4 regions of the Chryseobacterium cupriresistens genome follow, and region 2 is predicted to be linked to each of the others. Evidence: riboswitches for the same ligand, from Rfam matches in the RefSeq annotation. Region 2 holds a riboswitch; each other region holds the start of a gene.
The links. Region 2 has a riboswitch for cobalamin ahead of ACLI50_RS12830 (acyl-CoA thioesterase). Riboswitches for the same ligand answer to the same signal wherever they lie in the genome.
Positions count from the first base shown of each region.

Region 1: another riboswitch for cobalamin. It lies ahead of metE (5-methyltetrahydropteroyltriglutamate--homocysteine S-methyltransferase); the one in region 2 lies ahead of ACLI50_RS12830 (acyl-CoA thioesterase).
Region 3: another riboswitch for cobalamin. It lies ahead of ACLI50_RS08810 (TonB-dependent receptor plug domain-containing protein); the one in region 2 lies ahead of ACLI50_RS12830 (acyl-CoA thioesterase).
Region 4: another riboswitch for cobalamin. It lies ahead of ACLI50_RS16425 (TonB-dependent receptor plug domain-containing protein); the one in region 2 lies ahead of ACLI50_RS12830 (acyl-CoA thioesterase).

Region 1 is NZ_JBKKJT010000003.1:722,492-727,833, reverse strand. It holds gene metE (5-methyltetrahydropteroyltriglutamate--homocysteine S-methyltransferase) at 1-1,864, opposite strand, end outside; cobalamin riboswitch at 2,044-2,230, opposite strand; gene ACLI50_RS12135 (Lrp/AsnC family transcriptional regulator) at 2,426-2,887, shown strand; gene ACLI50_RS12130 (hypothetical protein) at 2,971-3,513, opposite strand; gene ACLI50_RS12125 (VOC family protein) at 3,614-3,982, opposite strand; gene ACLI50_RS12120 (alpha/beta fold hydrolase) at 4,035-4,895, opposite strand; gene ACLI50_RS12115 (bacteriocin-like protein) at 5,166-5,309, shown strand; gene ACLI50_RS12110 (bacteriocin-like protein) at 5,336-5,342, shown strand, end outside.
Region 2 is NZ_JBKKJT010000004.1:118,610-123,951, reverse strand. It holds gene ACLI50_RS12850 (endonuclease MutS2) at 1-303, shown strand, start outside; gene ACLI50_RS12845 (GEVED domain-containing protein) at 372-1,460, opposite strand; gene ACLI50_RS12840 (ATP-binding cassette domain-containing protein) at 1,873-2,535, shown strand; gene ACLI50_RS12835 (hypothetical protein) at 2,566-3,366, shown strand; cobalamin riboswitch at 3,401-3,581, shown strand; gene ACLI50_RS12830 (acyl-CoA thioesterase) at 3,698-4,081, shown strand; gene ACLI50_RS12825 (HD domain-containing protein) at 4,139-4,729, opposite strand; gene ACLI50_RS12820 (XAC2610-related protein) at 4,731-5,342, opposite strand, start outside.
Region 3 is NZ_JBKKJT010000002.1:792,298-797,639, forward strand. It holds gene ACLI50_RS08805 (T9SS type A sorting domain-containing protein) at 1-1,117, shown strand, start outside; cobalamin riboswitch at 1,255-1,432, shown strand; gene ACLI50_RS08810 (TonB-dependent receptor plug domain-containing protein) at 1,464-3,290, shown strand; gene ACLI50_RS08815 (YncE family protein) at 3,312-4,370, shown strand; gene ACLI50_RS08820 (CCA tRNA nucleotidyltransferase) at 4,523-5,342, opposite strand, start outside.
Region 4 is NZ_JBKKJT010000005.1:441,498-446,839, reverse strand. It holds gene ACLI50_RS16435 (cell surface protein) at 1-423, opposite strand, end outside; gene ACLI50_RS16430 (YncE family protein) at 437-1,570, opposite strand; gene ACLI50_RS16425 (TonB-dependent receptor plug domain-containing protein) at 1,567-3,600, opposite strand; cobalamin riboswitch at 3,710-3,894, opposite strand; gene ACLI50_RS16420 (transporter) at 3,987-4,934, opposite strand; gene ACLI50_RS16415 (cytochrome-c peroxidase) at 4,947-5,342, opposite strand, start outside.

The DNA of each region.
Region 1 (5,342 bases), on a different contig from region 2:
TTCTTAATGGAAGACCTTCTCTGATGGCAGGCTCATCAATCTGAATAATTCTGATTCCTGCTTTTTCCAGGTCCACTACCTCATCACGGATTGCCAAAGCAATCTGCTTACAAGTTTCTGAACGAGGCTGATCATCACGTACAAAAGACCACTGTAAAATCGTAACCGGACCTGTCAACATTCCTTTTACCCATTTTTCAGTCTGAGATTGGGCATATTGAGACCAGTACACCGTCATCGGAGTCGGGCGGGAAACATCACCGAAGATCACAGGGGGTTTTACACAACGGCTTCCGTAACTTTGTACCCAACCGTTTTGGGTGAATACAAATCCTTCCAGCTGTTCTCCGAAATATTCCACCATGTCGTTTCGTTCAAATTCTCCATGAACCAATACATCAATTCCGATGTCTTCCTGCCAGCGGATTGTTCTCTGCGTTTCCTCTTTCAGTAAGATATCATATTGTTCCGCAGTAAGTTCTCCTTTTTTGAATTTTGCTCTCCAGCTTCTCACTTCTGCGGTTTGCGGGAATGATCCGATCGTAGTGGTGGGGAACAAAGGAAGCTGCAATACTTCCTGTTGCTCTTTTTTACGGATTTTGAAGGTGTTTATTCTCTGAGCATCTTTTTCTGTAACAGCATCGGCTCTTTGTTTTACCTGATCATTATGGATAAGAGAAGAAGTTGTTCTACTCTCAATTGCTTTTTTATTTTCTTCAAATGCTTCAAAAATCTGTTCATTTTCCGTTCCGGAAGCCAGTTGTTTAAGCGTTACGACTTCCTTTACTTTTTGTTTTGCAAAAGCCAGCCAGTTTTTAATTTCCGGGTTAAGACTGGTTTCAAAATCCAGGTCACAGGGTGAATGAAGCAATGAACATGATGGTGCAATGAAAATTCTTTCAGATCCTAATTTTTCAACCGCTTTTCTGATGAAAGACAAGGATTTTTCATAATCATTTTTCCAGATATTTCTACCGTCAACCAGTCCTAATGAAAGGTTTAAACTGTCCGGAATAACATTCAGAATATCATCCAGCTGCTCAGGATTTCTAACCAGATCAACATGCAATGTATTCACCGGAAGGGAAACAGCAATTGATGCATTATCTTTTAATCCGTCAAAATAAGTGGCAACGATAAATTTCAGTTTCGGAAAACGTTTTCTGATTTCAGCATACACAGAAAGGTAAGTTTCTTTGGCTTTTTCTGTTAAATCCAACGCCAGAAAAGGTTCATCAAACTGAATCCATTCCGCACCCTGATCCTGAAGTTTGGTTAAAATCTCGGTATAGACTGGAAGAAGATTTACTGCCAAATTCAGCTTATCAAATCCCTCTTCTTTTTCTTTTCCTAATAACAGATAAGAAACCAGTCCGATAATCACCGGTTTTGCATTGATTCCCGCTTGTTTTGCTCCGGCAAATTCATTGAAAATCTTATCTGAACTGAGCTTAAACTGTTGATTTTTATAAAATTCCGGAACGATGTAGTGATAGTTGGTATCGAACCACTTGGTCATTTCCATGGCAGTGATATCCAATCCGTCTTTCTGATATCCTCTTGCCATTGCAAAATAAAGATCCAGCTCAGTATTGTTTTTTTTAAGCACCACTTCATGATACCGTGTTGGAATAGCACCTACGACAAGGCTCATATCCAATACCTGATCATAGTATGAAAAATCATTACACGGGATAAGGTCTATCCCTGCTTCTTTCTGGATATTCCAGTTTTGGTTACAGATAGTTCTTCCGGTATTCAGAAGTTCTTCCAAAAGGATTTTACCTGACCAGTACTGCTCGCAGGCTTTTTTGAGTTCTCTTTTGCTACCAATACGCGGATAGCCAAGAATGTGAGTTTGCATTTTTTTAAACTTTTTAATTAAACTTATTGGGAAAGTTCTTTAAAAGGCTTCGTAATGTTTTATCGGAAGAATTTTCAGGAAAGTCATGACATGGCAGACAGCGTAATTTCCTTTACAAAGGAAAATACCCGAATCTGATATATCATCTATATGACCCCAAAGCTTCAGACCGCGAAAGCATTGTCAATTCAGTAAAGGCAGGTCTCCTGACTTGTAACAGTTTCCGTCATCCTTCCCGCTTTTGGCAGTGGAGCTGCAAGGACAAAAACTTTTGGTGTGTTTACTTACAGTTGCGCGACAGCTCGTGATTTTCACACGATTCCCTATTAATATACCTTAAGTAAAACCTTTCCTGTTTGATGAAGTATCTGTAAAGAACTATACTTTTACCTTTAACAAAGGTTGTCAGTAAAAGCTTTTAATTTTGTGTAAAATTAGTAATACAGAATAAAACCACAATTGAAAACAAATAATTAAGCAAATTAAACTTCAAAAAGTAAAAATAAAAGCATATAATTCTGTACATTTGACTGTTTTAATTAATTAAAAGAATAATATTCTGTGGAACAACTCGATGATAAGGATGTACAGCTGCTCAGGCTCCTCCAGAAAAACGCCAAACTCACCGTTAAAGAACTTGCTAAAGAAGTGAACCTTTCTACTTCACCGGTTTTTGAAAGGGTAAAAAGGCTTGAACAGGAAGGTTTTATTAAAAGATATGCGGCAGTTCTTGATGCTGAAAAACTGAACCGCGGATTTACGGTTTTCTGCCAGATCAAACTTAAAATTCACGACCGGTCTGTGGGGTATGATTTTGTAAAAGAAATTTTAGAAATTGAAGAAGTTGCCGAATGTTACAATATTTCCGGAGATTTTGATTTCCTTCTGAAAGTTCAGGTGCGGGATATGAAGCATTATCAGGATTTTGTATTTAACAAGCTGGGATCCGTAGATTCTATCGGCAGCACGCACAGTACTTTTGTGATGGCTGAGGTGAAAAACAACCATGGACTGACGATATAGATTTCTTTTAAAGTTAACGCCGTCTGAGGATAAAAAAATCCGTCAATAATGACGGATACTATTATTGTTTTGTTTTTTAGTACTTAATTGGCAGCCGGATCCCTAAGTTCTGTTGTTAAACCTATTGATTTTAACAGGTTCTTACTGTCGAAAAGCAATGTTGTATAATGTTTGCCTTTTTTAAAAACCAGTTTTGACCCTCCAGGAAATTCACTGTCTGCTCCCGATTTTTGTATTTTGGCATTGTACTTACCGAACTTCGTTTTACTGTCCTGTAATGTACTTTTATTCAGAACAAGACCAAAAGGAAGCCCTTCCACAATGACAGATTTATTGTCTGAAGTCACAAAAAACATCTCATTGATACTATTGTCTTTTCCCAGGCTGCAATAAAGCTCCAGTCCTGTTTTCATAGGCCATTTTGCATATTTTTCTTCGTTGGCATCTTCATAAAAAACAGTTTTTACGTTCAACGCTTTTGAAATTTTATCCGGAGTCTGTGGGAATATGAATTCTGAGTTTTTGTCCAGTAAAGAACCCAACACGGCTGTTTTCTGTGAAAATGCAGTTGCACTTAATACCAGAAAAAAGATGGTGACAATGAAATGGAATGGTCTCGTCTGCATAAAAATATTTTAAATTGTAATGATTTGATGGCTAAAGATATTAAAATTTTGGGCAAAGCTCTATTTTAAGCAATTTTTTACATCGTACTTCTGTTTTTGGCTATTTTCTTTCCTGTAAATTGAACACGGTACCGGCAGGATCGGTAATCCAGTGCATATTTTCAGGAAGCTCTTCTATTTCGTCACAGGTTTCCACACCGTTTGACAGCAGATATTGTGTAGCAGCTTCTACATCGGGAACGGTAAGCTGCAGCCATGTTTCAGAATGGGTATAGTTATCAACACAATCCAGCCATATGATATTATTCCCGAATTTCACCTCGTGGGTTCTGGAAACAGTGGGATTTTTTATCGGCTTTTCCTCAACTTTCAATTTTAAAATATCCCTGTAAAAAGCAACCGTTTTTTCGTATGTATTTTTGGGAATTTTGATAGCGATATTAATTCCTGCCTCAAATTTTGTATTCATAGTATAGATTTTGAACTTTATAAACAGATTTCAATTCTTTGATGGCATTCTATTATTTCAAAAAAACATTCAGATAATTCACAATCATTGCCGTCTGCATCATCAGGCTTACATGGGTTTGTCCGGGAGCGATAGCCAGCTGGGACTTTGGTAATTCGCCCATATCTGCAAAAACATCACCTCCCAATAATTTATAGGTTTTTGAAAGTTCTGTTTTATCCAATCCGTCATTATCACCAGCTATGATTAAGACAGGCACCGGAATTTTAGAGATATTATCATCACCCAGGTCAAAAGGCTGTCCGGCAGAAGCCATCATCTGCTCCAGAAATGGTTTCCATTTTGTTTTATCAGGTGCTACAGCATTATAGGCAGTATGCATAGGGCTGTTTGTGAAGAGTTCAGGTTTCATTCCTTCAAGAGCTTTATTTACTTCGGGCAGCCATCCGTTAGTTTTATAGGTTGATGAAATGATAACCAGTTTGTTCAGTCTTTCCGGACTTTGAATAGCCAGTTTATAGGCCACTTCACCTCCAAAGCTGTACCCTGCCACATCTGCCTTGTCTATTTTCAGATAGTCCATTACCTTTGTAACATCACTGGCTAAAGTAGCATGTGATAATTTCCTTTCTGAAAAAGGCGTGTGACCATGTCCCTGTAATTCAAGAGCTATTACTTTTCTGTTTTTGGACAATTCCGGGATCAATTCACCCCAGTTCAAATCAATCGTCATGAAAGCGCCATGTAACAGTACAAGTGGCTTTCCTTTGCCATACACTTCGTAGTAAATTTTGATGCCATTAACAGGTGCATAACCACTTTCAGAAGGTTTTATTTTTTGTCCATATACCAGAGAGGAGGCAAGGATAATAATAAAGAACAATACTGCAGAGAATTTGAATAGACTTTTCATAATATTATCAGATTTGGTGGATCAATTTTAAGTCAAAGGTACCAACCCGATCGGAAAACGGACTTGTCACAGGGCAAGATTTTATAGAAATGAGAGGAATAGTTTAAGGATTGGTTTAAACTTATTCCCAAAAAACATTTTACTTCATTACATAAAATAAACTTTAATCATTCTACAATTAAGCAACTAAAAAATAAAAATTTTACAATAATTCTATCATGGTTGATAAAATTTTATTAATTTCGAATTGAACTAAACGTACAATTTATTATGAAAAATTTAAAGAAAATCGAAAGAAAAGAATTGAAAACAATTAAGGGAGGAATTGACTGCAGAGGTGGTCAACTTTGTTTAATCGGTGGTAAGTGGCAATGTATGCCTTACGACGGATGCGGTGGCGGAAACCAGCCTTAATTTCAGTGTAATTCAATTACTTGACTATGAAAA
Region 2 (5,342 bases):
CAGGAAAAATTCCGAAAACTGGGGACAGACAAGGATGAATCCAAGCGCCTTCAGGTTGTTAAGAGAAAAATCACTCAACAGCTGAAAAAAGAAGAAGTGATTGAAAAAATTGCTGAAACCAATGAAAAACTTGAGGAAAAGCGTAAAACCGATCGTGCCGTATGGATGAAAATCGGACAACGTGTCCGTATTACAGGAAGTACCAGTGTAGGAACCATTGAGAAAATTTCCAGAAACAAAGTGATTGTCAATTACGGAACTTTCAAGACAACCATTGATGCAGATGAACTTGAAAGAATTTAATAAATAAGAAATTAAATTAGCGCAAATACAAAGAGAGAGCACCCAAAGGTACTCTCTCTTTTTTATTTTTACTTCTTAATGAATTTTAATCGGGTTACCTTTTCTTTATCTTTCAGCTGGATAAAATAAACTCCTTTTGATAAATGGTTAAGGTTTACATGGTGATTTGAAACTTTTCCTTCGTCAATTTTCTGTCCTGCTATATTATAAATTTCATAATCGGCAGCTTCTGAAATTCCGGAGATATTTAAAATATCAGATGTGGGATTAGGATAAATTTCAGTTTTTACAGACCTTCCTGATTCTTCCAATCCAAGGGTGAGATTGATTAAATCTACTCCATAATCTTCAACTTCCCCATAGGTAAATGTACTGCAGGCATCTAAAGGTATTGTTTGACTGGAAATAACCCTCATGGTAACGCCACATAGTGTCACTGCTGCCAGACTTGGAATCGTAAACACAGATACAGCCGGAGCAGCCTGAGTAACATTATTGGCCACCATCACTCTTTCGTTGGATTCAAAAATTCCGTTGGCATTAAGATCAATCCACGCCGTTACTGTTGTTGTCCCGGGTGTCCCCATCCACGTATTGGTTACTGAAAGCTTATTTCCTGTAGTTCCTATAAAAAACTTAACTCTACGACTCAGATCACTTCTGTAATCTATATAATTAGAAGGTCCGGAGTCACTTACCATTGGTGTGTTAACTCCTGTAGAATTTACGGTCACATTGGAAATATGCATCATCGTGGTATCTGTAGAAGCACTTGCACAATAATTAATGGTAGTGGTAAAAAATATAGGATTAGACCATAATCCCTGTGTTGTACAGACTTTCACTACCTGTACTTCATACGTTGTACAAGGTTGCAAACCTGTAATTGTGAAAGAGTTTTGACCCGATACGGGTGTACCCGTCATCCAGAAAGTTGTTCCTGGTATTCTATATCTTATCATATTATCCGGACTATTAGGATCTGCAGTCCAGGTAACTGTTCCAGAAGTAAGTGTTATATTCGACATCTGAACTCCTGTTGGAGCATTGGTATCACAGTACAATAAAGATTGAGGTTCTTCTTCTATTTTGTGGGTTGCCTGAAGGCTTGAAATTCCCAACATAAAAGAGAATACAAAAAGTAGTTTTTTGGTCATGTTTATCAGTTTTAAAATTTCCTTGAAAAATAGGGTATTTTTTCAAATATAGCTTATACTTTCTCCATATAGCATTGTATTTTTTAATATTTTTGACAATAAAGTGTAAAACACACAGAAACTCTATGCTTTAATATATGTTCAAAAGTATTTCTACTCTCTGGATTTTTTATAAAAAAATAATAATTCCCACCTTGATATTTTCTTTATTAGCTTCTTGTTTATCCTCTTTCAATATTGAGAACTTTGGATTGAGTTTTCTTTTAATATCTCCTGTCCTTCATTATTTTATATATGAACTCAGGTTTAAAAACGAATATTACTTTTATGCCAATTTAGGGTTTTCCAGAAGTTTCCTTTGGGGATTCACAGTATCTGTCTGTGTGATTGTCAAAATAATAACAGGAATTTTATGAGTAAGCTTCATATTGACAGCATAACCAAGTCTTTTAAAGATAATAATATCCTGCGGGATATTTATTTAGGATGTGAAACCGGAAAGATTATTGGAATTCTGGGCAGAAATGGTGCCGGAAAATCAACATTATTAAAAATTATTTTTGGAACTGTCAGCAGTGATACCCAGTTTATAAGATACAATGACAAAGTTCTGAAAAGCATTTCCGATAGAAAAAACAGAATTGCTTACCTGCCACAGGATATTTTCTTACCGAAGTACAATACCATTAAAACCTTCATTCCTCTTTTTTGCAATAAGAAAAGTACAGATCTATTATTGACTTCAGATCTGATCCGTCCTTTTTTGTCAGAAAAACCTAAAAATCTTTCCAGAGGTGAGCAGAGAATCATTGAAGCTTTAATGATAATTTATTCTGAAGCTGATTTTGTTTTACTGGACGAACCTTTCCATAGTCTTTCTCCGAAAATTTCTGCAGCATTGAAAGCTGCAATCATTGAACAGTCTGCGTATAAGGGATTCATTATTTCTGATCATAATTATCAGGAAGTTCTTGATATTTCACACCAAATATTTCTTCTGCGTGAAGGCTACCTGAAACAAATACAAGATTTAAAAGAACTGCAGCGGTATAATTATCTTCCGAAAAGCATTTAATTTATATATTTGAGGGATTAAAAAATTTTCATGATGACTTTCATAAATAAAGCATTCTATTTATCCGCTTTCAGTATTTTATCTATTGCTTTTGTAAAAGGACAGACTAAAGTTCCTTTTGGAGTGGTAAAAGCTGAGGAAGGATATGCCAACGTACGCGTACATAAAGACGACTACCGAAAAATTGTAGATAAGATCCGTATGCGCAAAGGTGATGTATTTGTTTATGTAAAGCCGGCTCCGGGAGAAACGGAATGGATCTGGATCAAATATCCCGAAAAACAGGATGACGACAAACCTTTTGTGCGTTATGAAACTCTGGATAAAGAAGGAATGGTGAATAAAGGACGTATTGCCTATGTAGACCAGCTTCCCGCCTATACTCCATCCAAATCTAAAAACGGAAGATCTTTGATTTTTACCGACAATTCCGATCCTAAAATCCCTACTGCCCAAAGAAGCAAAGTAGTGATTGATATTTACCCTTCCAATGCAGGTTACCGTAAAAAGGAAAAAGATGCAGATGGAAAAATTCTTACGATTGATAAAGTAAAACCATGGGGAATTGGTAATGACCTTCCGGAAGGAATGACCGAAATCAAATCCATCAGAGTGCAGCAGCCCGGAAGAGGCTCTGTTTTTGTAAGGGAAGCCATCAAAAACATGTTCCAGCCTACCATGGATTTTGAGAACATTGGAGTAACTTCTCTCGACAATGATAATATTTTCCTTTATATGATCAATGGTTCAGGGGAAAACAGATATACAACACTCTGGACAATTAAGAAGGGAAGAGTAATCAGCCAGATTATTTATCATAATCCGGAATAAATTCATTATTTTTGCATTCGAAAAGTTTTTACGCTTATTCATCACAGAAATTGGTTCTGCATCACTGCAGATTAAAAGGGAACCGTGTGAAAATCACGGACTGTCGCGCAACTGTAAAGTAACTGAAGTCTTTATCAAAGATCCACTGTGCGAGGCATGGGAAGGAGATAAATGATGTTACAAGTCAGGAGACCTGCCTTTTTCTTAAACATGTAACTTTCGCGATTTGAAGTTGTATTGATCTGATGGATTGTTTCAGGAATTCTATAAGTTCCTGTCATTATTCTGTTGTTTTAGTATCCTTTCATTTCGCTTTAATTAATAATGATATATGACTACAGAAGAAAGAATTGAAGCATCCGAAACCAGAATCTTTAAAGCGGTTTTCCCAAACACAACCAATCATTACGATACCCTTTTTGGAGGTACTGCCATGCAGCTGATGGACGAAGTAGCTTTTATCACCGCAACCCGTTTTGCCAGAAAAAGAGTGGTAACCGTGAGCAGTGATAAAATCGATTTCAAAAAACCTATTCCTGCCGGAACTATTGTGGAACTGATCGGCAAAGTTTCCTACGTGGGAAAAACCAGTATGAAGGTGAATGTTGAAATTTACACTGAACAGATGTACTCCTATGAAAGAGAAAAAGCTATTGTAGGTGATTTTACTTTTGTAGCCATCGACGAATTCAAGAAACCAATCCAGATACTATAAATTATAAAGCTTCGGGCGGCCTTTGGCCGCCCGAAGCTTTAAATATTTTCATTGACATTATTTCAATACCTTTTCTGTTTCCAGACTTCTGTTCAATAAAAGTTCAAAAGCCTCTCCCATTTCGTCTGATGCTCTGCTGATTGCATTTTCAAGCATATTCCGGATCTGTCTTTCCGTCACTCCGGCTTCTGTCCAGCTCTTTCCTGTAGTATGGGAATTTAAAATAAACGGCATAATTCTATCGATTCCACAGGCAAAAATAGCATCCGGTGTTTTCTCTTCCTCAAACTCCAGCCACAGGTTAAAAAATTCTGTACGTAAAGGCTCATCCAGAATTCCAAAGATCTTTTGGGCTGAAGCTTTCTCTCTTTCAAACTTTCCGACCATAGCTTTTTCATCAAAAATAAAAGTGTCTCCGGCTTCTATTTCCACAAGATCATGAATGGAAAGCATTCTTATCACTCTTAGCAAATCAATATCAGCTCGGTTTTTAGCATATGGATAAAGGATCTGGGCAAGAATAATGATCTGCCAGGAATGTTCAGCCGTATTCTCTCTTCGGGAATCGTCTGCATTATAATTTCTTCGTTGTACATTTTTAAGCGCATCTACTGCCAGAATAAAATCTATCTCTTTCTGAATTTTCATCTTACTTTTTATTTCTGTTATATTGATCTGACGGATATACCTTTGTTCTGGTAATCCATTTATTATTGATCTTTTCTTTCGTTATGACCTTTACCTGATCCTCATTGGTCATATCCTCCTCTTTTTCCAGCACTCTCTCCAGCCCTTTGTTCGGAATAACGGCATATTCTGTTGTAAAAATCCTGCAACAACCGGACTTACCGTAGGAAATAAGACGCTTTCGTTTAGCATCTGTTTCAAAAAAATCAAAACCGTTTGAGCCCAGGTCTGTAAGTTCTTCACTTTTTACAAATGCCATTCTTGTAGTATTGAATACATAAACATCATAAGAAGCCGAACTGTAATTTCCCATATTTCCGTTTCTTATCGCTACATCTTCGGTGCCGTCAAAATTAAAATCATCTACAATTACACTACGCTGATCCTTTGAAAGCGGAATCAATTTCCCGCGAACCAGTTTTTGGCCTTGTTCCGCATATACAACAAGATCATCAGAAACAAAAGTCTGTACTTTGCTGTTTTTATGGTCAAACAGTTCCACCGTTCCTTTTCCTCCACATCGGTCATCGTAACAGTTTTCTGTCTGAATGACTGCATCATAGTTCTTTGATAC
Region 3 (5,342 bases), on a different contig from region 2:
GATAGGTTCTATAACAAACGGATATCCGGCTGCAGGCAGAACCATTGTTTCGAATGACGGAACCAAAATATCGTCGTCGGTTACCAATGCCGCAACAGGATTCAATGAAATATCTACTTATGATGTCGCTACGGCCACATGGGTAAACAGAGGCGGGCTTGTACCTACAGGATGGGATGGCAGCGTAAGCTCTACCTGGGGAATGTCGACTGATGGAAATACTATTGTTGGTCTTGGTTTTCTCACCGCAGCGAATGCACATGCTGTGAAATGGGACGAAGTAAACGGCGTGGTAGATCTGGGAAGTATAGTTCCAGGACGCAGCTCCAGAGCAAATGCAATCAATGCAGCAGGAACAGTGATCGTAGGCTGGCAGGATGAATCAACCGGAACAAGAAGCGGAGCAAAATGGCAGGATGGAGTGGAAAGTTTTATTACAGATAATAATGGGAATCATGTAGGAGAAGCAGGAGGAATTTCTGCTGACGGAAATACAATAATAGGTTCGGCAAATCCTAATCCTTATGTATGGAATGCTGTGAGCGGGCTTACTTATATAACGCATCCTAATGCTTCTTTCAGCTTCAAAGGAGGTGCCACCGGGATTTCTGCTGATGGGAAAAAAGTGATCGGGTATTACAGAGCATTTGGGGCTCCTCCCATGTCAGGAGAAGGCTTTATCTGGACCTCTGCCGCCGGGAGAATTAACCTGAATGATTATGTGGCATCTTTAGGAATTGCCACTAATGGAGTAACAATGGGACTTCCTCTTGCGATTTCACAGGACGGAAAGAAAATTGCCGGGTCAGGGACGAATGCTTCAGGGCAGATGATTGCTTTTTACCTGGATACTTCTGAATTTTTATCGGTGAGTGATGCTGTGAAAGAGAAAAACAATACAAGTATCTATCCTAATCCAGTGGCTGACATCCTGTATTTTAAAGGAAAAGGAAAAATAGAGAAAGCAGAAATTTATAATATGGTTGGACAAAAGGTAAAATCATTGGATACTGTAGAAGGACAGATTGATGTTTCATCCCTGTCAAAAGGAGATTATATTTTACAATATTCCGTAAAAGGAGTACAACAGGAGTCTTATAAATTTATTAAAAAGTAACATATATAAATAGTAAAGTAGTGGGATGAATGGCTGTTTTCAATATTGAAAGCGGCCGTTCTTTTTTGTGTATATAACAAAAGGATAGCATATTTTGTATAGAAAAGTCTGGTTTTTGGCAAATACATATAAAAAACTATCTTTGCAAAAATTTTGGTTTCCAGTATTTTGGAATGAAAAGGGAATCGGGTGTAACTCCCGGACTGTCCCCGCAACTGTAAATCGCAACACAAGTTTCTGCAAAACGCCACTGTGTAAAAACGGGAAGGAGCAGAATGCGAAAGTCAGGAGACCTGCCAGGATTATAATTAAAAACATATTGCTTTCGGAGGAAAAGTAAAAAAGTATGGATATAAAAAGATCTTTAGTACTGCTTTTTTCATCTTATGGGTGTTTTCTTTTTGGACAAGAGAAAACTATTGACACTATTTATGTCTTCGACAACCAGATGAACAGGGTGAAACTTTTTCATCCCGTAAAAACAATTACAGCAGAAGATGCTGAAAAAAACTCCGGTAATCTTTCGGAGCTTCTGAGGTTTCAGTCGCAGGTTTTCATTAAAGAAAATGGCCGTGGTGCTGTTTCTTCGCCTTCTTTCAGAGGAACAACTGCCCAGCAGACTGCATTCGTATGGAACGGAATTAATATCAATTCTAATTTTTTAGGCCAGGGAGATATCAATAATATTGCTTTGTTCGGCTATGATCAGATCGGTATCAAAGCGGGTGGAGGAAGTGTAGTGTACGGAAGTGGTGCCATCGGGGGAAGTATTCACCTGAATAATACTCTTGATTTTAATAAAGGCTTCCATGGTTCTTTATTCTCTGAAGTGGCTTCCTTTAATACCTATAATAACTTTGTAAAAGGTTCTTACAGCAATGATAAGTTCAGTTTTAAAGCCTCCGGAAATTATTCTGTAAGTGAAAATGATTATAAGGTAAGCGATCTGAATTACATCAACAGAAACGGGAATTATTACAATACGACGTTCAATGTAGGAGCATCCTATAAAATTACAAACGATCATAAGGTTTCGTGGCAAAGCCAGTTTTTTGATTCTTCACAGCATTATCCTGTATATGAGGAAACGGGAACAAAAACAAAATATACAACTCAAAGTGTAAGAAGTCTTCTTTCTTGGGACTGGAACAAAGCGAAGTTCAGTAATTCCCTTAAAGCAGCCTATACGGAAGAGAATTTTCAGTATTTCGGTTCGTTAAACCAACCTAAATCCAGTGGAGGAACCGGGAAAAATTATATCTTTAAAAATGATTTTAATTATTTCCTGAATTCAAAATGGAATTTTAATATCATCGGAGAATTTCAGATTAATAAAGGAGAAGGGTACGAGAGCGGAATATCCAATGTCAGCAGGAATATAGGTTCTGTTTCAGGATTATTGCGGTATTTTGCAACAAAAGATCTGCGTTTTGAAGGAGGATTCAAAAAAGATTTTGTAGAAGATGTAAAGTCTCCTTTTATGTATTCATTCTCCGGAAAATGGAACGCCGCAAAATGGTATGATCTGAGTATTAACGTATCCAAAAACTTCAGATATCCTTCATTTAATGATATTTATTATGAACCGGGAGGAAATAAAGATCTGAGACCGGAAACCTCTACTCAGGTGGATATGACCAATGAGTTCAAAGTGGGAGATTTCAAACTTACTCTGTCTCCCTACTATATGAACATCACAGATCTTATTGTATGGCTTCCAACGGCTATGGGATACTGGCAGGCATACAATGTCAATAAATCCGAATCTTACGGGCTGGAATCCCTGTTGTCTTTCAGCAAGCAGTGGGGAAATCATAAATTCAGAGCCAATGCAGCATACTATTATGCAAAAGCTATCGATAAAGAAACGAAGATGCAGAGACCTTACGTTCCCATGCACAGGGGAAATGCCGGTATAGATTACGAATATGGTTTCTTCAGGTTTTATGCACAGGGACAGCTGAACGGTGTTACCTACACCACAAGTGATGAAAAGAGATCAGAAGCTATAGATCCTTATTTTCTTTTAAATATGGGAGTTTCTGCCACCTTAGCAAAAAAATATACCTTAGGGTTTAAAGTGAATAATCTAACCAATACCTACTATAAAACCGTTTCTTTCTATCCTTTACCAAAAAGAAACTATAGTGTGTATGCAGCAATAAATTTTTAATAAATTAAAATTGAATAAATTATGAAAATAACTAAACTTTTAACTGTCTTATTTGCAGTTGTACTATTGTTTAATATGTCTTCATGTACAAGTGACTCTGCCGAGTTTGAAATTTCTCCGATCACTTACCAGAACGGATATTTTATCTCTAATGAAGGTAATTTTAACAGCCAGGGTGCTAAAGTAACATTCCTGACAAGAGATTTAAGCTTAAAGCAGGATGACGTATATGGGTACAATAACAATAAAGAAATTCTGGGTGACGTTCTTCAGACCATTGGTCTTAATGGAAATAAGGCTTATCTTGTGATCAATAACTCAAACAAAATTGTTGTAGTAGACCGTTATACATTTAAGAAATTAGGAGTAATCACTAATCAGATTGATAACCCGAGAGGAATTGCTTTTGCTAATGATTTTATCTATGTTGCTAATCTAAACTTCTCTACGAATGCAACAAGTGTAACAAAATATAAGGCTTCCGACTATTCATTTGTAAGCAAAATCACGATGACAGGCGGGGCTGATAAAGCAGTAGAAGCAGGTGGAAATATTTTTGTGCAGAATGCTACTTCCGGATATGGAAATATGATTACTTATATCAATACTTCTAATGACAGTAAAACTGAACTTACTGTTCCGAATGGTAAGATTAACAGTACTATTTCATACAAATCCAATGTATATACAATTTCTTCTACAGCTACTGATTCTTATATCTATAAAATCTCCGGCACAGGGGCTATGACACCGGTAGTTACGTTGACAGGAATTCCAAGTGCTACCAATCTTCAGATTGATAATGATAAAATCTATTTCAGTTCTGCCAATAAAGTGTATACAACAAGTTTAGCTACACCAACAGTTCCTGCAAGCCCGCTATTAACAGCTGCAGATGGTGGTCCTTATTTTACGCTTTATGGATTTAATGTTATTGATGGTAGAATTTTTGCATCAGATGTTAAACAATTCACTCAGGAAAGCGAAATGACTGTATATTCAGCAACTACGGGTACCAAGCTTACTTCCCTTAAAACAGGTGGTCTTGGTGCTAACGGAACTTTCCTTAACCCGCAATAATTATTACTTCTAAAAATAATTTTTTATTTTTTCATCATTTGTGTTTTTTTCCGGCCGGTTTCGAAGAAACCGGCCGGCTTTGTTTCCTTAAGAAAAAAAATCCGGCGGGATGGAACATCCCGCCGGAATTTTTAATATTTTTCTAAATCGAATTATAAGGTTAATCCCAGTTTCTCAGCTTCAGCAATGACAAATTTCGTCGCTTCTTCTTTTTCATTGGGAATTTCACCTTCAAGAATAGCTTCTTTCACTTTCTCTTTCAGGATACCAATTTCACGGCCCGGCTTAAGATTAAACATTTCCATAATTTCTTCTCCGGTGATCGGCGGCTGGAAGTTTCTTACCTGATCTTTTTCTTCCACTTCCTTGATCTTGACCGCTACATATTCAAAGTTTCTTTTGAATTTCTCCTGTTTTTTAGAATTTTTAGTGGTAATATCTGCCTTGCAAAGGGTGAAAAGGTCTTCCAGATCTTCTCCTGCATCAAATAAAAGTCTTCTTAATGCAGAATCTGAAGCATCATCCGTAATCAGCGCAATTGGCCTTGATGAAAGCTTGACCATTTTCTGAACATATTTCATGTCACTTCCCAAAGGTAATTTCAATCTCTGGAAAAGTGTTTTTACCATTTTTGAACCTAAAAATTCATGCCCGTGAAAAGTCCATCCTGTTCCTTCTACAAACTTTTTCGTCGGAGCTTTCCCAATGTCATGAAGAAGGGCAGACCAGCGAAGCCAAAGATTATCGGTATTCACAGAAATATTATCCACTACTTCCAGCGTATGATAAAAATTATCTTTGTGAGTTTGTCCTTCCACTTCTTCCACGCCTTTCAGTTCGATCAGTTCAGGAATAACAAGCTTCATAAGACCGGTTTGTTCCATCAGTCTCAATCCGATAGACGGTTTTTCAGACATCATGATTTTGTTAAACTCTACCATGATTCTTTCCATGGAAACAATCCTGATTCTT
Region 4 (5,342 bases), on a different contig from region 2:
AGTATTTCCTGGTAGATATTCCGGAATTTCATTCATAAACTGTCCTACAGCAGGGCGGAACTCCAGTACTTTGGAAATGTATCTGGTATAAGGTGTTTTTTCCTTGGTTACAATTATTTTAGAATGAAAAACCTGCTCGTTTCCTTTATTCCTGATCTTTAAAGTCAGAGGATAAGCATCTGCATCCACACTGATAAATTCAAGTTCTGAGTTTTGGGAAATAATAGAATCGTTGATACTCCAAGTAACCGATCCTGATGCATTGGTAGGAATACTCAAAACCTTTAAACGTTCAATGGTATAGGAATCATCAAGGCCGTTAAAGGTAAATTCGTCTTCATCATCATGTTTACAGGCTATCAATCCTAAAAGGAAAAAGGATAAAAGCCCGGTTTTTAAATAAGTAAAGGTATTTCTGTTCATGTCTTAAGGTTGGTTATTTATATAAAAAAGCGAAGTGGGCAGGGATATTTCCGCCTTCCGTTTTCCATTTAAAGTGTCCGTTTTTATCAAAGCAATACACAAATCCCATGGATACATAATTTCTGGCATCTGTCATGTAGATATCTTCTGTGATTGGGTTTACGGCAATGCCGTAAGGGGTTTTAATGGCATCTTCATATTCTTTGTCAAAAATTCTGTTGGCTATGATCTGTTCTGTTTTTACATCAATGATTCCAAATGTCTTTTTATAGCTGTGGGTATTGTAGTTGAATTCATTTCCATAGAAATAGAGTTTATCATTCACGATTGTCATTTCACTCACGGAGAGATGGAAATCTTTCTTAACCGTTCCTGTAGCGGCATCTATGAGATAAAGACTGGAAGGAACATTATAATAATCTCCTCTTGAGGTTACATAGAGATCACCGTAATTATCTTTTTTAATGTGATGAAGATTGATGGCAACATTTATTTTTTTGAGTTCGGTAAAAGTATTCAGATCAATTACCGAAACAGTATTGTCATAATCGGGAGCCTTATATCCTCCGGAATTGGCAACAAATAAGGTATTTCCCACAATTTCCATTTCTTCGGGCTGATATCCTACCACTACCTCACGCTGGATGGAAAGAGAAGTGGTATCAATTTCCACTACTTTCCCTTTTGGTGCTTTCGGGTTAATCGCTACAGGTCCGGCGTAGCTGCTGGCATAAGCTTTTCCGTTTTTGAAAGCAAGGTACCGGCAGTTTTGTAATGGAATAGAAGTAATACGTTTGGCCGTTTTGGCATCAAGAACTTCAATTTTATTGGAAACATTGACTACGATATAAAGTTTGCTTCCGTACACTTTGATATCATTTCCTACATCTCCCAGCTCTTTTACCACATTGGGATTGATTTCTGCATAAATATTTCTAAAATAAGTTCCCTTGGTGTAATCAAAAAAATCAAGGGTACATTTATTACTCCCCATGTTCCCTTCATTGAGCATATAGAAGCCTTTTATTGCTGTATTTTCTGAAGGAAGCCCTTCTACCACTTCCTGACGGACAATAATTTCATCTGTACGGCATGAAGTAAGAAAAGCTAATACAAGAAATAAAAAATAAAAGTTTAGTTTTCTCATAGGGTGAAGTTTAGAATAAGTTTAAAGTTTCTTCCGGGCATCGGATAATTGAGGACAACATCATAGTATTGATTGAAAATATTATTCATCTCAAGGCTTATTTTAAACTGATGATTCGCCCAGTTGAATTTTTTCTGAACAGACAAATCGTGCGTATACCAGGGCTGCACATAATTGTATTGAATGTTATCCTGATTCACGTCATATCTTTCTCCTACGTACATTGCACTGTAATTGAAACTCCAGTCTTTATAATCTGCCATAAGACTGAAAGATCCACTATGCCATGGGGTATAAGGAATCTGATTGCGATAAAACGTGTCTTCCGGATCACTTATATCTCTCGCGCTTTGATAGGTGTAGGAAAGCAAAGGTCGGAGGGTTACTTTTCCAAGCTGCATTTCAGTCTGTACATTCACATCTGCACCAATGATTTCAACCAATCCCAGGTTCATCATCAGCCAGCGGAACATGCTTCCGTTCGGAGCTGCCACAATTTTATCCTGTACTTTATTGTAGTAACCGTCTACTTTAGCATAAAATGTTTTAAAGAAACGGTTGTTATAATTCTTCTGATAAGTAAATCCTACATCATATTGATTGGTGAATTCCGGTTTCAGGTAGGTATTTCCGATATTGGTATAATACAAATCATTGAAGGTTGGAAGTCTGAAAATTCTTTTATAGAAAGCCCTTAGAGTAAGCTCCGGAATTTTTTCCGGCTGATAGCTCATAAACACCGCAGGTGTCCACTCTCTGGCATCTCCCGGTCTTTTATTTTTTCTTACTTCTTCAAAAGTAAAGGTTCCTAAAAGGCTTCCCATAATTTTGAATCTGTTCCACTGATAGGTTGTTGCCAATGCTACCAATGTAGTGTAGCGGGTAGGATAAGAAAAATTATCCAGATTGGCATCCAGGTTATTATACTGAAAATCTCCACTCAGGCTGACATCCCAATTGGGAGTGATTGAGTAAATATTGGAAGAGGAAAGATAAAGTTCCCTTTGGATATAGGTGTTATCGGTATAAATAATAGACTGCGAACGAACTGTGTCCATGAAATGGGTATAATCGTAAGCAAATTTTGCCTTAAGCTGTGTTTCAAATTTCGGGAACAGTTTTTTTCTCAGATTAGCCTGTACAAAATAATTCTCATCGGAAAGTCTCGCTCCTCTTCCTTCAAAGCGCCCGTTAACAATGGGTGCCGGCATTCCGCGGTTTGAAATATAACCATAGCCACGGATATTCCAGCTTCCGTTATTTAAAGTTCCGTTGAGAGAAGTTTCAAAACGTTTTGCTTTGATATCTGAGTCCTGTCTTTTTGCAATGGTATCATAGGCCTGTTGCCCATCAGGGTATTTCTTCGCATACCGAAATCTGTAAATTCCGTCACTCTGCATAAATTCGCCACTGAAGCTGGCAGAAACCTTGTCTGAAATCTTCTGTTCCAACCGGAATGAAGGATTAAAGAGATCAATAGAAGCACTTTTGGCTCTTACCACAAGGTTTGTTTTTCTATTCCCTTTAAACACAGGTGTTTTAGGCTGTAAATAAATGGATCCTGAAGAACCGAAATCTTTTGCCGGCTGAAAAATTTCACTTTTCTGTCCGTTATACAACGATATTTCTTCCAGATCATCCAAAGAGTACCTTCCCAGATCCACCAGTCCGTTTTGCGCATTTCCTAATTGAATTCCATCATAAAAAACCCCTACATGCTGGCTTCCCATGCTTCGGATGTTGATGGTTTTCAAACCACCCAATCCTCCGTAATCTTTAATCTGAACGCCTGAAAAATATCGCAGTGCATCTGCAACGGAATGACTGTTTAGTCTTTCCAACTGTTCTCCCTGCAGCGTTTGTGCCGGAAGGATTTCTTTAAAATTCTTTTTATAAAGATTGATTCCTTTAATGGTCTCTTCCTGAAGACTGTCTTTTTTCTTAGTTTGGGAAAACACAAGTTGAGATGTTAACACTAATATTGTGAAAACAGCTTTATGAATTGCAGAAGTAGTTAGTTTTGCTGTCATTAGCTCATTTAGGATAATGAAGACGCTAATGGGTATAAGAATACAACGACAAAGCACAGCTGTCACTGCACAGAATCATTGATGTCCTAAGCTTTATTCCACGAAAGCGTCAAACGATTATTGTCTGGCAGGTCTTCTGACTTACTCCATTTTTGAAATCCTTCCCATTAAAAAACAGTGGATATATTCTTCAAAAACTTTGGTGCGGAGCTTACAGCAGCGGGTCTGTCCCGGATTTTCACCGGATTCCCTTTTAAGAGCTTTTTACGGCTCACCAAATTCCGGCAAAGATAAATAATTATTCCTAATCCCCAACTAAAATCATGATTTATAAACAATTAAAGCTCCCGAAGGAGCTTTAACATGATTTCAATAAGGGTTTCGCTTTAAATGCCAATATTCAGGAAAACACTGAATCTTGATTGAGCTTCAATATCTCCTCCCGCCAGATGCGTGTACATGGGAAGCATAAGTTCACTTCCCAGGCTCAGCTTTTTGTAAGAGGCTTCAAATCCCAGTTTTCCGTACAAAGCGCTACCAGCAGTATTCGGCAGTGCCTCATCAAACTGTTTGTTCTGAGCGTAGACTTCACCCTGAACTCCAGTTTTTACAGAGAATATAGATTTTTCATTTCCTGCAACCTGATAAAAACCTGTTGCTGCATAGTTCCATTGGTTTCCAAAACGGTAATTTTTCCTGTTCTCTGTTTTAATGGTGTAATCTGTATTGACCAGTACGGCTACTTTATTTTTCTGAAATTTATAATTCAAAGCCGCCTGATAATCCCAGCTTCCGGTTCCCAGCTGAAAGCTTGGGTTGACACCGGATGCTCCTTTTTCATCAAACTTGCCAAGTGGAATTTTCACTCCCAAACCTCCACTCAGATGATGAAAATTATCTTTAGAGCTCATCAGCTGGTAAATTCCCATCAGGTTTAAATCTCCTATTCCATTGATTCTGATATCTCCCTGCATCGTTTTCTTTTCATGGAAATGGAAGGGCAGACTTACATAAACACTTAGTTTTTTAGTCAGTGGAATCTTCCCCCAAAGCTGCAGGGTATTGAAATACTGATCCTGCGTGAGGTCTTTTACAAATAAGTTTTCCTTGGCTTTGTAATGCTGGGCAAAGTACTTGATTCCGATAAACTGTGGATTCAGCAAAGATTCAAAGCCGGAAGATCCATTTCCTGCAGCACAGCCGCACGCATCACAATCATCATCAAAATCGAATCTGTTAAGCGTTTCGGGAGCAACATAAGCACTGTCTCTGATGGTTTTTGCCTGATACTGATTCAACAGGATCAAACTTACTATCAATATAATCTTCTTCATGTTTTTTATAAATTATTCTGCAAATTTTGGATTGGATATAAAACTTTTATCCGATAATGTTTTCAGGAACGCAATGATGGATTGTTTTTCCTGGCTGTTCATAGCAATTCCTATGTGACCATTCTGTTTAAGCTGTGGATCAAGATTAACATTATCTTCCACCTGATCCGAATAGAAATTAAGTACCGCCTCTAAGGTGTAAAATCTTCCGTCATGCATATAAGGTGCGGTATATTCCACATTTCTTAAACTGGGAACACGGAATTTCATCCAGTCGATCTGGTTAAGAGTAACTCTGTATCGTCCGGCATCTTTGAACTCCGTATTGTAATACAGTCCTGTATTTCTGAAACTCTCATCGGTAAATAATTCGCCATTGTGGCAAGAAGCACATTTCTGATTAAATAG